DNA from 2 places in the Methylophaga thalassica genome. Region 1 is predicted to be linked to the other one. Evidence: riboswitches for the same ligand, from Rfam matches in the RefSeq annotation. Region 1 holds a riboswitch; the other holds the start of a gene.
The links. Region 1 has a riboswitch for cyclic di-GMP ahead of QQL60_RS07605 (hypothetical protein). Riboswitches for the same ligand answer to the same signal wherever they lie in the genome.

Region 1 (8,354 bases):
GGTCAGGGGCAAATCAGTCTCTGGCTGGCAGAACAAGGTCATCAGCTGACGCTGTGTGATCTGTCTGAAAAAATGCTTAATACCGCTAAAGTCAATTTTGAACAGGCCAATATTACGGCCAACTTTTATCAACAATCTGCACAGTCACTCGCCACAGAGCTTCCTCAATTTGATTTGGTGATCTGTCATGCTGTTCTCGAGTGGTTAAGTGAACCGATATCGTCTTTGCAGATGATTATGGATAAGGTTAAGACCAACGGCTATTTGTCATTACTGTTCTACAACAGAAATGCTATGGTTTACAGCAATGTACTAAAGGGCGGCTGGCGCCTGCCACCTATTCTTAATGATAGTTATATTGGCAAAGGAAATAAGTTAACACCGCCGAATCCACAATTCCCGCATGAGATTATTGATGTTATTCATCATGCTGGATTTACTGTGGAGACGCACACAGGCGTGCGCATTTTCAACGACTATATGAGCCAACAAGCTAGAGACAATAGTGACCAGGCTGTGTTATTCGAACTTGAGCATAAGTATTGTCGTATGCCGGTCTATCGGGATATGGGACGTTACATCCATTTGCTGTTAAAACGCCAAATATAATCTTAAGATTTATTAATAGTCTGCTTATCAAAGCCACTGTGTCTGCTACAATAGCCGCTATTTTTTAGTGAATCTAATCAATTATCCTTACAAGGTTATTATGTCTAGACTATTCGTTCTGATTGCAACTTCAACTGTTTTTTTAAGCGCTTGTATTCAACAAGGCCCGCAAACCCCACCTGTTTCTGCTACCGAATTAACGGAATCGCTACATCAAACTGAATCGCGCCTGATTCAACAGATACAGCAGCAATGCGACGGCTTGAGCAAACAGGAAAAAGCACAAGCTGATGAGCTACAGAAAATCAGTAAGACACAACGTCAGTTTGAAGGCCGTATGGATGTCATTGAAGGTAAGATTGACACGGTTATCGTCAAACAACACAAAGGTGATGCGGCTCCCCCGCTGTGTCCTAAGCCTGCAGCAGCTGTCAGTACTAACAATATTGGTAATAAACTGGTTGTCGGTAAAACAGAATGGTTATGGATTGAAGCCGTTAACCGCGTTTATGAAGCCCGTGTTGATACCGGCGCCACCACCTCTTCTATCAGCGCTTTAGATATCACCCCCTTTGAAAAAGATGGCAAAAACTGGGTGCGTTTCCGCTTAGCACCAGATGATGGTGATGACAGCTTTATCGTAGAAGCACCTTTAGTTCGTTACGTGAAAATTCGCCAGGCTTCAGCCGATACATTGGACAAAAGACCAGTTGCTTCGCTGACTGTGCGTCTGGGCAAAATGACGGAAGTAGCAGAGTTCACATTAAATGATCGTACCCAAATGACCTATCCGATTCTTTTAGGTCGTGAGTTCTTAAGAGATGTAGCTGTAGTTGATGTAGCGAAAGACAATGTTCAGCCAAAACCTGAGATTGTTCAAAACCAACCTCAAGCGCCATCAGTCAGCAAAACGAAGAAAAAATAAGGATTCCAGGCCGTGACATCTCGTAAAGCATTTTATTTGTTAGTGGGCTTGCTGATTGTCTCAGGCCTGGGATTAACCTTACATAGACACTACACTTTTGACATCCCCTGGCTTCCAGGGGAGCAGCGCCAAACCTGGTCGATTGAGGCCAAAGTCGAGTTTGATGCGCAAGATAAAGAAGTGCTGGCATCACTTGCCATCCCCGGCACACAACCTGGTTTCACCCAGCTGAGTCAGCAAACCGCCAGTCCCGGTTATGGTCTTGCTTATACGAAACGAGATAATGGTGGCCATCGTGCTGAATGGTCAATCCGTCATGCCAATGGTGAACAAGCCTTGTATTACAAGGTTGATATGCTGTTAGATCCTTATGCTGTGCCACCTGAACCCAGTCAGCCACCCGCTTTAAAAGTCAGCATTGAAAAAGAACCTTATGCAACGTCTGCCAACCAGCTGCTTGATCGCGCTCAGGAACGCTCTTCCACACCTTACACGCTGGCAAGAGAGTTAATTCAGGAATTCAAAAACCAATCACAAAATGCCGAACTACTGGCGCAATTGAAAACACAAACTCAGTGGATAGTTCAGTTATTACAACAAGCTGGTGTTCCGGCGCGCCAAGTTCACGCTCTGTTCCTTGAAGATGGTCGTAGAAGACAGGAATTAGTCACCTATATTCAAGTATTTGATGGTAACGACTATCAATTATTTAATCCTGAAACGGGTGAACAAGGCCGGCCAGATAATTTATTACTGTGGGAATACCATTCAGGTCCGGTTCTTGAACTGATTGGTGGTACTAACTCACATGTGACTTTCTCCATGATTCAGCAAGAGCTGCCTTTTGGTGTGGCTCTAAACCAAAAATTTGCTGATGAGACCTTAATAAACTTCTCGCTTTATACCTTACCACTCGAAGAACAAGCCTTGTTTAAAGGTATTTTGTTGATACCGGTCGGTGTGCTCGTCGTTGTATTGATGCGTATTTTGGTCGGTCTGAAAACATCTGGTACCTTTATGCCAGTATTGATTGCCCTGGCCTTTATTCAGACCAGCCTCGTGACCGGCCTTGTTGGTTTCTTACTGATTGTTGGTACTGGTTTATTAATTCGCTCATACCTGTCCTATCTCAATCTACTCCTTGTTGCCCGAATATCCGCGGTCATCATTATGGTTATAGGCATCATCGCGATATTCTCTATTCTTGCCTACAAGCTTGGTTTAACTGAGGGTATGAAAATTACCTTCTTCCCGATGATTATTCTGGCATGGACCATTGAACGAATGTCGGTTTTATGGGAAGAAGAAGGTCCACATCAAGTAGTGATTCAAGGTGGTGGTTCGCTGTTAGTGGCTGTGCTGGCTTACCTAGCCATGAATAACGAGTTAATTCGTCATTTAACATTCAACTTCCTCGGCATCCAGCTTATTTTGATGGGACTAGTGTTAATGGCAGGTAATTACACCGGTTATCGCTTGCTGGAATTAAAACGCTTTAAACCCTTAACTGAGGATCACCTATGAGTCTGAATGTGCTGAATTGGCTGAAAGACGTCAAATCTCGGTACGTTCACCCAAACAAGCTTGCCAAGATTGGTGTGCTTGGAATGAACGAACGGAATATTGCTTATATCAGCCGCTATAATCCAAGACGACTCTATCCTCTGGTTGATGATAAGTTACAGACAAAAGAAATTGTGCTGGAAGCTGGCGTTAATGCGCCCGATCTTATTGGTACCATTACTGAACAACACCAGGTAGATGATCTGCTCGAGATTATCAAAAATACAGCGGGTTTTTGCATCAAACCCGCTCATGGTTCTGGTGGCAAAGGAATTTTAGTTGTCACAGGTTCTGATGATTTTGGTTATCACAAAGCGAATGGACAAATTTTAAAACTGGCCGATCTACAGCGTCATGTCTCTAACATTCTGGCCGGCTTATTTTCATTGGGCGGTCGAACTGATGTTGCCATTGTTGAAGCATTAATCCAATTTGATGATTGTTTCAATGGTTATACGTTTGAAGGTGTGCCTGATACACGCGTTATCGTTTTCAAGGGATTTCCTGTGATGGCGATGATGCGCTTATCAACCGCTGACTCTAACGGTAAAGCCAATCTTCACCAGGGTGCTGTTGGGGTGGGACTGGATATTGGCAATGGTAGTGCGGTACGCGCTGTACAGTTTGATCGCCCGGTTATGTTACATCCTGATACAGGAAGAAACCTGCTCGATCTTCAAGTACCGCATTGGGATCAGTTACTGCATTTGTCTGCTTCCTGTTATGAAATGTCAGGCTTAGGCTATTTAGGTACAGATATTGTCCTGGATAGGACAAAAGGCCCCATGCTGCTTGAGCTCAATGCCCGTCCAGGACTGAGTATTCAAGTCGCAAATGGTTCAGGTTTATTACCCAGGCTGAAAAAAGTTGAAGCATTGACCAATACAAAGAAAATGACTATTGAACAGCGAATCGCATTTTCAAAAGAGCATTTTTCTCGTCGATCATAAGCGACTTTTGATTTACACTGCTGGTAAACATTTCCTTTTTTGAGGGGCTTCTTATGTCATCGGTAAATAAAACCAGCAGTCTGATTCTTGGAATTGCTTTAGTTCTTGGTTTGAGCAGTTTAGGCTGGTTTCTCTCAAATGCCGCCATCAAATACAAAGAATATGAGCGAACCGTGACAGTGAAAGGCCTGGCTGAAAGAGAGTTCACTGCAGATGTGGTGATATGGCCTATCCAATTCACGCTCGCAAGTAATAATTTGCAAGTCTTATACAATGATGTTGATGCCAATACCAATACCATCATCTCCTTCCTGACTAAACTTGGAATCAAACGTGCTGATGTCACTATCAGTGCACCTGCCATTACAGATAAATCTGCCCAGCAATATGGGGGTAATGAGCGTGCTGAATTTCGTTATACGGCGGTTCAAACCGTCACGGTTTATTCGGATGCCATTGATACCGTCCGACAAGTGATGGGGCAACTTTCTGAACTGGGTAAGCAAGGTATCGTTTTAACAGGCAACAACTACGCCGCACAGCCCGAGTATCTGTTTACTCGTCTTAATGAAGTCAAACCGCAAATGATTGAAGAAGCAACCAGAAAAGCACGTGAAGTTGCTGAAAAATTTGCGCAGGATTCAGATAGTACCCTTGGCAAGATCCGTAAAGCCAGCCAAGGCCAGTTCAGCATTAGTGCTCGCGATAATAATAATCCACAGATCAAAAACGTTCGTGTTGTGTCAACGATAGAGTATTACTTGTCTGACTAATGTCAGAAAACGCAAAAATACAAAAAGGCCGGGGAACGCTTAATAATATCGATGGCCGTTTCAATGAGTTTCAACGCACTGAAATTGATGATGGCTGGTTTCATGATGAACCAGCCAACAACTTAACAGAAGTGAGTGTAGAATCCCCTCGTAGTATTATTAGTAGAAACCAATCACCTGACCTTCCCTTTCAGCAATCAATTAATCCATATCGTGGCTGCGAGCATGGCTGTATCTACTGCTACGCCCGTCCTTCACATGCTTATCTGGGACTGTCTCCAGGGATCGATTTTGAAACCAAGTTAACCATCAAACCCAATGCCGCAAAATTACTACGAGATGAGTTGATGGCAACAAACTATCGCTGTTCAACATTATCATTAGGCGCCAACACCGATCCCTATCAACCCATCGAACGCCACTACAACCTTACTCGGGAAGTACTTGAGGTGATGATTGAGTTCAGTCATCCAGTTAATATTGTGACTAAATCTTCATTGATAGAACGTGATATTGATTTACTCAAACAGCTCGCTGAGAAGCAATTGGTAAATGTTCATCTATCCATTACAACACTGGATAAAACACTTGCCAGGAAACTCGAACCTCGCGCCAGCAGCCCACAACGTCGACTGCAAACAATAGAGACATTGAAGGCAAATGGAATACCTGTATCTGTTCTTATTGCTCCAGTCATTCCTGTTCTGACGGATACAGAACTAGAAAATATTATTGATGCTTCGGCACAAGCAGGGGCTGAAAATATAGACTATATTTTCGTTAGATTACCAAGAGAGGTCAGCCCCCTCTTTAATGATTGGCTACATACTCATTATCCTGACAAGGCAGAGCATGTCATGAATCGTATTAAAGACTCCAGAAATGGCAAAACAAATGATCCCAGGTTTGGTTACAGACTTGAAGGTCAGGGGCTCTATGCAGAAATGATCAAAAAACGATTCGAAGTTGCGGTCAAGAAATACTCATTAAACAAGTCTCCAGCGGTTCTGAGAACCGACTTATTTCATAAACCAACAAAGCAAATGAGCTTGTTTTAAAAAGAAAATATTTATTAGCCATAAAAAAGGGGAACCGAAGTTCCCCTTTCAATCTAACTAACAATTGTTAACTTGATTTTTTACTTCAAGTTTTATGCAGCTACTGCTGTTTTTCTACGCAGACCCAAGAAACCTAATAGGGCTGGTGCGAATAAAAACAACGCAGCAGGTACTGGCACAGCTGACACAGAAACATCATATTTAAATACATTTCTAGTTGCATCCTTGATGTCAACCCATGCTGTGTACCCTTGGTAAATCATTGCTGTAAAACTAAAGTCACCGGTAATGTTAAACAGCTTTTCTTCAACACCGTTATAAAATCGTAATGTCGCACCTGCTAATGAACTAGTAGGATTAAACGACCACTCAATTTTAACAGCCGTATCTGAGTCTGTACTAACATCAAAGTATGAGAACCATGTACCAGGTCCTTCACTTACAGTGCCACCACCTAAAACTACACTACCGTTTGATACATCAACATCCTGGTCAAAAGAAGAACCAGCACCAGACATAGATAACGTAGCGGCATTAACACCGACCGAAAACAAAAGAGCTACAACAAATAGCATCGCTTTTTTCATAATAAATTCCTATTTAATATATGAAGCAATGCAACCCAGCCATCTCCAATCAAACCAGAGACCCGTGGCTTTCCGACCCCGCCTCACGACGAGTTTGGCTTTATAAAAAAATTACATTATTAAGACATTTAATAATGCGTTTGTCTGAACCATTCAGACGACTTGATATTACAAATCAAGAGACATGCTAACCACATCAAGTAGTCAAATTTGAGATATCACTCACAGCATTAATGTGATCACGTGATAGGTATCACAATAAATATGTGAACTGGTTATGAATTATCTTATGTAAGAATGAAACATAGCGTGATTCTCAACCCGATCTAGATATATAAAACTCAATAAAAAAACAAACAATTCCCCCACTAAGTCTTTTTTGCACCTTTGGAATATTACTTTTGTTAATATTTGTAAAAATTATTGACATTCGCTATTCCTTAAAAATCTTCTTAGGACTATGATTATGTGTGCTGATTTTATCATCAGCCACGTAATTATCGGAGCCAACCTTGGTGCGAGCCAAGTACGGAAAGCTACAGATCTCGGCTGATGTACTTAGTTGAGATGGCTGAGTTGCATTTTCACTTAATTATTAAAGGAAAATGTCATGCGTAGATATGCGAAAACAATCATTCTGACAACCCTAGCTTTATGTTCAATCTCAACACAGTTACTGGCAGCCCCCCAACCTGTCGACTTATCATCCTGGCAAGCCAATGGAAATGGAAACTGGGTATTACAGACGGGCAATAATGCGGTAAAGCAAACGCTTAATAACGCCCCTACTGTATTCCACAATAATAAAAATAGCCAAGGTACAGCATTATCAGGACAAATTACTGTTCAAACAACTTCTGACGATGATTTTATTGGATTTGTATTAGGCTATAACAATAACGATCTAACAAATTCATCGGCTGATTATCTGCTTATAGACTGGAAACAAGCTGATCAGTCTTATTTTGGTACAGCAAAAAAAGGCCTTGCAATATCCAGTGTAAGTGGACAGTTAGGAGATAACTCAGGGGCTTGGGCTCACAATCCAACGAATAATGTCACCGAGTTAGCCCGTGCAACCAATCTAGGTAATACAGGTTGGTTAGATAACACCACATACGACTTTGACATTATATTTACATCCTCTTTAGTCGAAGTGTTCGTAAACGGTATTAAAGAATTAAGCATTGCAGGCACGTTCAGTAATGGTTCTTTTGGTTTTTACAACTACAGTCAACAAAGTGTTTTATACGCGGGGATTGAAGAAGTTAATGTTCCATCAGAAGTACCGGTTCCAGCTGCAGCATTTATGTTTGCACCAGCTCTCTTAGGTTTTATGGGCCTTCGCCGCAGAGTAAAATAAACTTGAACAATAAAAAAGCCGTGGTGTTCTCCCACGGCTTTTTTATTAATAACGGTCAAACGCTAACCAGATAAGTGAATTTTTTTCCCTTCCCTCACCGAAGCAAGCGCGGCACAAATCGCAGCACAATTATTTCTGGCATCAGCTAATGTCAGTTTGGGGGCTTTCCCCTCTAAGATGCAATCAGAGAAATACTCTATTTCCAGATTAAAGTGATTGGCTTTTGGAATTGATACGGTTTGTTCTTCATTCTCATTCCACCAGCTTATGGTTGCTTCTTCCGTTTCAGGTTGCCAAACCGTGTGGCATTTAATGCCACCTTTGGTACCAATAATCTCATATTCGCTACGTCTGGCATGTTCAAAGCTCATTTCAAAGTGAGCAAACTTACCATCCGCAAAATCAAACACGCCACTTAAGCTGACATCAGCACCACTGTCATTAAGCTTAGCCATTGCCATAGCAGCGACAGGCTCATTATCAAACCACAATCTTGCCGTATGAATGGCGTAAGGACCAATATCCC
Region 2 (8,354 bases), on a different contig from region 1:
ACGCGGCCTAATCTGCATGAGTTTTATTGGTATAGCGAAGAAACCCATGTGTCAGATGATATCAATTTAGGCTTGATGGATATCAACCTGCTCAGAGACAAAGTCGATTTCAATAATGTCGATGTGTATCTGTGCGGCCCACTGGAGTTTATGCGCTTTGTACGCTTGCAACTGCATGTGAATGGTGTGCCTTCTGAGCGTATTCATTTTGAAACATTCGGCCCACATGACGAGATTATTTAACCTCACCCAACAGCTGAGCCCGAAAGGGCTCGCTGTTTTATCTTTTGGTATCTGTTTATGCCTATAAAATCCTGCCGTGCGTTTTTTTCACAGCCTGTGTTCGATCTCGCTTTCAGGCCTTTATTTTTATTGGCTAGTCTGTTTGGCATCATCGCTCTGCTTTATTGGGGAGGTGTATGGAATGGTTGGGTAAATCCGAGTAATGCATTGCCGGCCACACTCTGGCATGGTCATGAAATGATGTTTGGTTTTGTCGGTGCGGTGTTGGTTGGCTTTTTATTAACGGCCGTCCAAACCTGGACAGGTTTACGCTCCATTTATGGTAAGCAATGTGCTTTATTAGTCGGTTGTTGGCTTGTAGGCCGTATTGCGATGTGGCCAGCAGTTAGCTTGCCATCCTGGTTAGTGCTATTGCTGGATAGCAGTTTTTTTATTTATGCAGCTATTTTCTTAGCCAAATTGATTTATCAAAAGAAACAAACGCGTAATTACTTTGCAGTCCTAGTGTTGCTGCTACTGATTTTTACTAATATTAATTTCCATCTATCCAATCAGTTGCAGCAGTTTGAAACGGCAAGCAACAGTCTTTATTCAGCCGTATTTCTGATTACGCTGATGATGGCAGTCATTGGTGGCCGTATTATTCCGATGTTTACGGCTAACACCACGCAGATTCCAGCCAGACCTCGTTGGATATGGCTGGACAGGACAGCGCTGTTTTCTGTCTGGTTAATTGTGGCGGTGTTTTTCCTGCAATTACAAACGTGGATACCGGCTGGTGTTCTGGCCGTAATGCTAGTGATATCAGCATGTCTCACTGCAATAAGGTGTGCTTGCTGGCGGTTTTTTACTACCTTATCTCACCCGTTATTATGGTCATTACACTTGAGTTACTGGTGTATTCCTCTTGGGTTTAGTCTGCTGGCCTATCATTATGCAGGTGGTGATATCAGCATGAATGATGCCCTACATACGTTAACGGTCGGCGGCATGGGCGGACTTATTTTAAGCATGATGTCACGAGTCTCACTCGGTCATACTGGCAGACCCATTATCGCGTCTTCAAAGATTAAAATCGCTTTCATCTGCGTGTTGATAGCCGGCTTAGTGAGAACACTGATGTTTACCATCTTTTCAGCCAGTTTATTGAGTCTATGGCTCAGTATTCTGCTATGGGTGTTGGCATACAGTATTTTTCTGTATCAATACACGCCCATTTTATTCGCCGAGAGAAAGGGGTGAGCTCGATAAAACCTGTTGCTATATGAGGATGATTTAAATAGGTATAATTTATGCCTATTTTGTATCCCGTGATTTTAATTTATGAAGCATGCTTTAAAACGACTTATGCTATGGCTGGGGATTGAGAAAAACAGAACCAGCCATAGTGAAAAAGTGATCTCAGCATTCGGGGCGATGGTCGGTATTCTAGTGACCATTCTGATGACAAAATGGCTGTCACAGCATATTGCAATCAGTGCGGGTTCAGAGTTATTGATTATTGCCTCTTTTGGTGCCACTGCCGTATTGGTGTTTGCTGTCCCTCATGGTGCCTTATCACAACCATGGCAAGTGATTGCAGGTCATCTAATCTCTGCCGCCGTGGGTGTGACCTGCCAATATCTTCTTGGTGCCACGCCACTCGCAGCCGCTATTGCCGTGGGTTTGGCGGTGGGGCTGATGTATTACACCCGTTGCATACATCCACCAGGTGGTGCCACTGCTTTAAATGCTGTTATGGGCGGGGCTGGTATTACACAACTGGGCTACAGCTATTTGCTCTTCCCTGTGTTGGTGAATGTCATCGCTATCCTCATGGTGGCGATTATCTTTAATGCCTTATTTCACTGGCGACGCTACCCAGTCCATTTATCCAGGCAGACTAAAGAAGCTACTCATGTAAATTTACCATCGGAAGACGTTGCTCTGACTACCGAAGACTTTAATGCCGCTATTCGCGAGATGGATTCCTTTGTGGATTTAACCGAAGAAGGCTTAAGTGAACTCCTCGAAAAAGCCAAACAAAATGCCTTACTGCATATCGAGCATCCAGAAAAAATCAGCACAGGCAAGTTCTACAGCAATGGCAAAATTGGTCACACATGGGCTGTTCGCCGCGTGATAGATGAAGGCAAAGAAGGCAGTAAAAATGATGTGGTTATCTACAAAAACGTAGCCGGTAATGACCTATACAACACTGGAATGCTAGAACGCGAAGCCTTCCGTCAATGGGCCAAATTTGAAGTCTACGAACAAAATGGCCGCTGGTTGAGATTGAGCTAGCGAACATCACATATTTATCACTCGATCCTTCTGAATGTTGCTCAACAATTAAAACTATGGAATATTGACCTAATATCAATAGATTGCATTGCGGCTACTAGAATAGTTCGTAAAGGACTTAAATGAACACAGAAATGGATATTTCAATATGAACATCGCTTTTTATCTGAGACATACTCATTTCCAAGTGAATAAAGATTTGGCTCTATTTTTCCAACCCATTTCAACTTTCTGGCTCTATTTCTCAAAAAATTAATCATCGTTTCTTTTTTAATCAAATGCTTGGAGAGCTTAAAACGGAATTATGAAGCGACTTCTTTATATTTATTATGAAGCCAGAGGCTTCATAAAAGACGCTCTTAAAAATATGAATCCATACTACTGGAATACTTTATTTGTAATGCTGGTAAGTTTTCTTCCGGCAACTATTGCTAGAATAATGTATGTCGTTATACCGACTGATAACTTGAGATTTCCAATTAACCTTTTGATGGCTTCCTCATATTACTTACTAGTAATTGCATTTGGCTGTTTCTGTTTAAATTATTTCTTCTGGTTAAAGGGAAATGAATATAAAGTCGTTATTTCTGTTGTATTAGCAGTTATCACCGTTCTGTTTTGCTTTTTTATCGGTGGGTATTTTTCACTTCTCAACCATTTTGCTATTGGTGGTCACAAATGAAATTTTTAACAAGCGCTTCAAGTACGTTCGTTACGCTCACTTGAGACGACGCAATAAGTGCGTCGCTACTTAACCAGATCGTTGGGTATAAAAGAATATGGATGTTCTATCACACAAACAATTGTTAATAGCTACAATTTCACTATTTCCATACTCAATAGTCGGATTTTATGTTGTCTTACGTTTACTTAATGTAAAAGAAGAACTGCTAAAAAGAAGTGTTTTTCTATCATTACTGTTTACCGGTCTTTTGCTTTTCATACGTGTATCACTGGCGCTTACCATTCCAATTCTTAGTGGCTGGGCAACTGTAATTACTGCAGTGGCGTTTGCTCTTATCATTCCTAAATATCTAACTCTAAAAAACTGGCAAGCAATAGCTATACCTTTTGGCGTGTACGTTTTTGCTCACTTATTCTTAGCTCTGACGTTAATGGCTGTTTTTAATCTAGTTGCTAGATAACAAGGTCTACAAAACCTGATATTTAGGGTCAGTGTAAAAATCGGACCTTCTTGATTTCTTGCAATTCGTTACTGACTCATACACCTCATCAATTTACTAAATGAAACTCATCACTGAGTTCTCAGTCTGTACTCGTCTAAACATCAATTTCCCACTGAGGAGGAGAGTTTATGGATTATATTGGTCCCGTCAGCTCTGCTGTTATGGCCATTATCTGGCTTGTCTATCTACAGTTAATTCTTAGTCAATATCGCCGTAATAATCGGCCATATCTTATTTTTCACCATGCTCAAAATGAAAACCCCGATGCTTTATGTTTATTAGTGAATATGGGGGAGCGACCTGTTCATGTGGTGTGCGTACAAGCCGTGATAAAAATGACGTCCGGGGAAGAGCATAAGCTTGCTGTGACGGAGTTTGAACGTATTAATGTGACCGAGCAGGATGTGCAGCAAACATTGCGTCAAGGACCATTGCTGAATGGCGGTTATCTGATTTTGGGTACGTTTCAAGACATTATTCAAAAGACTCAAAATGAAATAGGTTTAAACGCTTCACTGGAAGACGTTGAGTGCCTGGAGTTAAGAGCGGCGGTAATTCATGCGCCAAGTAAACACCCTGTTGGGGCGAAGCGCGCATTTGTGTTGAAGCACAATACCGGCACTTGCGTTTATCCAAAAGACATCAACACGAGGCAGATGGTAAAGCGTAAAGACAAACAAGAAGTCGCGCAGTGGATAGAGTCAGAGCTCCACCCACGTGAGAATAATGGATAGTAATAGTGATAAGCGCGACGGTTCTGAGTTGGGTGCCAGCGTTGATTCAGTTTTTGTTTGCTGTGGTGGCGATGCACTTCATTGCCAGGCGGATGCAAGAAGCCATCTTTATTGAGAATCTCTCTTATGGTGAGGAAAAGTCGGGACTACTCGCTCTCTGGTTTTGGTCATTTTTCACTTTAGCTTGCTACGTTATTGTCGTGCTGAGTTTGATTTATCTACTTGATACATAGTTGTATTCCTGACCAGCTTTGCCCGTTCAGATTGATGTCGATGGGGCAATCTTAATGCCGTAAATCGCCAAAACCGACGTTTGTCTGTGCTTTCTAGTACCAAGGTACAATTGTTTGAGATATAAAAGCGATTTATTCTATACCTGTAATAAATTGATTCATCAATAAAGCCAACCTTGGTGTGAGCCAAGTACGGAAAGCTTCAGGTCTTTATGAGTAGTGGATAAAGATGGCTGGGTTGCACAACAACAAAGGCTTATGTAATGAAGTTATTTAGCAAAAATCTATTAATTGCACTTGGATTATTAATCATGGCGCCGTTGACTGCTAATGCAGCAACTGTCCACCTTGATGCAAAAACTAATACTAGTTCAAATGCTGTTGAGCTAAACCTGAAAGCAGGTACTTATTCAATAAGCCCATTCAAAGATGATACATACACAGCGTGGAATGCTTGGGGTAAAGTTCAAGGTTGTAGTGCTGATGGTACAGGTTGTTCTAAAGGCTGGGTTAACAACTACTCATTCACTACACCGTCTGGTACCACTAACATCATCACTAGTGATACTAATAGATATAAGACAGCGGATTTAGCACTGCTGAATGCGCTTGGTGCAACATTTACACTGTTATCAGATGCCACAGTTCAGTTCTTCATCAATGACAGTAATTACGGTGACAACATCGGCGGCATGTCATTAAACGTGTCAGCTGTGCCAGTTCCTGCTGCAGCGTTCTTATTTGCTCCTGCATTATTAGGTTTCATGGGCTTACGTCGTAAAGCTCAAAAAACAGTCGCTTAATACACAAACTGTTAAACCGATAAAAGCCGTAATGATTAAGTTCATTACGGCTTTTTTATTGCCTGATTGAAATATATGGCAAGATGATATGGCAAATGAGCCGTTTACTTTAAAGTCTAGAGAATAATATTCACGACGTTGGTGTAGAGATGATCGTCATTCACCCCCAAGAGTTAATTATATGAACATGGATCAGCCCGATGCCAACTCAGGCTATGCAGAAGAAACATTAACCTTTGAACAAACAAGCGAATTGCCAGGAAAGGTATTACTTGAGTTTGGTGCGCCCTGGTGTGGACATTGTCAGGCAGCAAGTGCGGCCATAACTGAAGTCGTTAATGAGCATGCGGATCTGAGCCATATCAAAATCTATGACGGCAAGGGCAAACGACTGGGCCGTGGGTTTAAGGTTAAGCTGTGGCCAACATTGATACTACTGCATGATGGTCAGGAAGTAGGCCGCTTGGTGCGGCCATTACGTGCTGACGAGGTTCGTGACTTAATGTCAAAACGCAACTGATGTTGTTACATAGTGGATGTTTTTTTCACTTTCTCGTCTCGCATTAACCATTCATTCAACCATTCAAGCCCGCCTGCTGTAACAATTGCTTTACCAGACATCAGATCATCAAGATTTTTAATATGTTTCTGATAAACCGCCATTTCCGTTTTGGGTATAGATTTCAGCATCGGTATTTTGGCGGTGATGGGGTTAACGGGTTTGTCATTGATGTGCAGTTCATAATGTAAATGTGGGCCGGTACTTCTCCCAGTGTTACCTGACAATGCAATGACTTGACCACGCGATACTTTTTGCCCTTTGCGAACAAGAATTTTGCTCAGGTGCAGGTATCTCGTCGAGAAGGCGCCAAACTCTTTAATCACCACATATTTTCCTGCATAGCGATGTGTTGCAACACGCAATACGACACCATCACCTGTTGAGATAACTTTAGTGCCAACAGGTGTGGCGAAATCAACACCGTTATGAGGTGAGACTCTTTTGGTGACAGGGTTTAAACGTCGAGGATTAAAAGAAGAGCTGATTCTGAACCGTTTTTCTGTCGGATAGCGGAGCAGTGCCGGTGTGAGGTTCTCACCATTTTTATCGTAGTAAATGCCATCGGTGTGCAGATAAGCACTTAGGTCCACTTTCTTACCATTAAAACGGATAGCAACAACGGTGTTATTGCCAATAGGCGTGTCATCGATGGTTTCTCGTTCCATCACCACCTGGAATTCATCACCAGCACGCAGATCTCGGCGGAAATTAATTTTGCTTTGCAGTAATTTTCTCACTGTCATGATGGTTTTATCAGTTAGGCCAGCATCGACAGCAGAAAGATAAAAACTGCCTTCAATCGTGCCTTTTAACACTTCTGTTTGCCATGATGTGGGTGTTAATTTCTCATCGTGAATGAAGTTGTTGTCATCACTTCTTTGATAAATGACCGTCTTTTTGGGATCAACCACCAGGGCTAACTCGGTGAGGTTGTGTTCTTTGTCTAAAGTAAAGATAAGTTGCTGGTCAGGATGTAAGACATCTGCATCGAGATACGCTTCATCGGCTTCGAGTATGTTGTAGAGCGTATTGATAGGAATGTTTAACTGATTGAATATCGTTTCAAGACTATCGCCGTCTTTTACCGTATAGCGTATATCCTGAGGTTGAGGCTCTACAGGCTCAACAGAAACTGGCTGTGAGTTCTCATCAGTGATGTGATTATTATCTGTATGACTCGAACTATCATTTGCAGCTATTTCAGCAGGCTTACTGTTATCTGATGTTATTTCTGTTACTTCAGCATTGTCACCTGGCTTATCACTAAAGAAATAGTTAAGAAGAGCAATCAATAAAATGATGAGTCCGACAAGGGTTACAGGCTTAGCATATGGACTAGGTGGGATTTGCTTCATAACGAATATTCATGATCAAAAAAATAGCTGGGAATATATCATATAATGAATTTATTAAATATGATATATCATATCAATAAGTATTTGTGTTAGTTGAAGTTTTTAGAACTAATTGCTCATGCGAAAGAGATGAATAGACAGACCATTGTTTATTTGTTTTGTTCTCGAGGAGTTGAAAAAAATAGGGTTTGAATTAATGGTTCGTATGAGTCGTGACTGCAATAGATTTATTGCGTGTTATAAGAATGATCAGATAGAGAGATAGTGAGCTATTTGAGAAGTGGAATATTTAAGATGCAGAAATAAAAAAGCCTCAAAGATTGCTCTTTGAGGCTTTCAATATTCTTTGGCTCCCCGAGCTGGACTCGAACCAGCGACCCAATGATTAACAGTCATTTGCTCTACCAACTGAGCTATCGGGGAACAGAAAGATGGCTATTCTAGTGGCTTGACCTGTGTAGGTCAAGCCTAAATTTGAATAATTTTTTACGCAATAAATTCGGCGATACGAATCAGTGCGTTACGAAGATTCTCTTCGCTGGTGGCGATCGACAGACGAATATGATTTTTCAATCCGAACGCAGAACCAGGGACAACAGCCACGCCTTTTTCAACCAATAAGGCTTCAGCAAAGTCCATGTCATCGTTCAATTCTGGCTTGTTTTCCAGTACACCAGCGATACTTGGGAAGACATAGAACGTGCCGTCAGTTTCTAATGAATCAACACCAGGCATTTTGTTCAATTCAGCCACAACGAAATCGTGACGTTTTTTGAATTCGGTCAGCATGGTTTTGATGCATGACTGATCGCCATTCAGTGCTTCCACAGCAGCTGCCTGAGAAATAGATGCTGGGTTAGAAGTACTTTGGGATTGTACTTTTTTCATTGCAGCAATCAGTGGGGCAGGACCTGCAGCATAACCAATACGCCAGCCAGTCATTGAGTAGGCTTT

Region 2: another riboswitch for cyclic di-GMP. It lies ahead of QQL60_RS02540 (hypothetical protein); the one in region 1 lies ahead of QQL60_RS07605 (hypothetical protein).

What each region holds. Positions count from the first base shown of each region.
Region 1 is NZ_BSND01000005.1:78,043-86,396, forward strand. Features, by position in the region: gene QQL60_RS07575 (methyltransferase domain-containing protein) at 1-609, shown strand, start outside; gene QQL60_RS07580 (ATP-dependent zinc protease family protein) at 710-1,534, shown strand; gene QQL60_RS07585 (inactive transglutaminase family protein) at 1,547-3,058, shown strand; gene QQL60_RS07590 (alpha-L-glutamate ligase-like protein) at 3,055-4,047, shown strand; gene QQL60_RS07595 (SIMPL domain-containing protein) at 4,101-4,820, shown strand; gene QQL60_RS07600 (PA0069 family radical SAM protein) at 4,820-5,878, shown strand; gene QQL60_RS07605 (hypothetical protein) at 5,971-6,465, opposite strand; cyclic di-GMP riboswitch class I at 6,492-6,574, opposite strand; cyclic di-GMP riboswitch class I at 6,961-7,049, shown strand; gene QQL60_RS07610 (PEP-CTERM sorting domain-containing protein) at 7,076-7,828, shown strand; gene QQL60_RS07615 (Gfo/Idh/MocA family protein) at 7,891-8,354, opposite strand, start outside.
Region 2 is NZ_BSND01000003.1:494,741-503,094, forward strand. Features, by position in the region: gene hmpA (NO-inducible flavohemoprotein) at 1-243, shown strand, start outside; gene QQL60_RS02510 (NnrS family protein) at 301-1,485, shown strand; gene QQL60_RS02515 (HPP family protein) at 1,567-2,526, shown strand; gene QQL60_RS02520 (hypothetical protein) at 2,831-3,208, shown strand; gene QQL60_RS02525 (hypothetical protein) at 3,306-3,671, shown strand; gene QQL60_RS02530 (hypothetical protein) at 3,842-4,447, shown strand; gene QQL60_RS02535 (hypothetical protein) at 4,453-4,680, shown strand; cyclic di-GMP riboswitch class I at 4,840-4,926, shown strand; gene QQL60_RS02540 (hypothetical protein) at 4,944-5,483, shown strand; gene QQL60_RS02545 (thioredoxin family protein) at 5,665-6,003, shown strand; gene mepM (murein DD-endopeptidase MepM) at 6,009-7,400, opposite strand; tRNA gene QQL60_RS02555 (tRNA-Asn) at 7,748-7,823, opposite strand; gene QQL60_RS02560 (pyridoxal phosphate-dependent aminotransferase) at 7,887-8,354, opposite strand, start outside.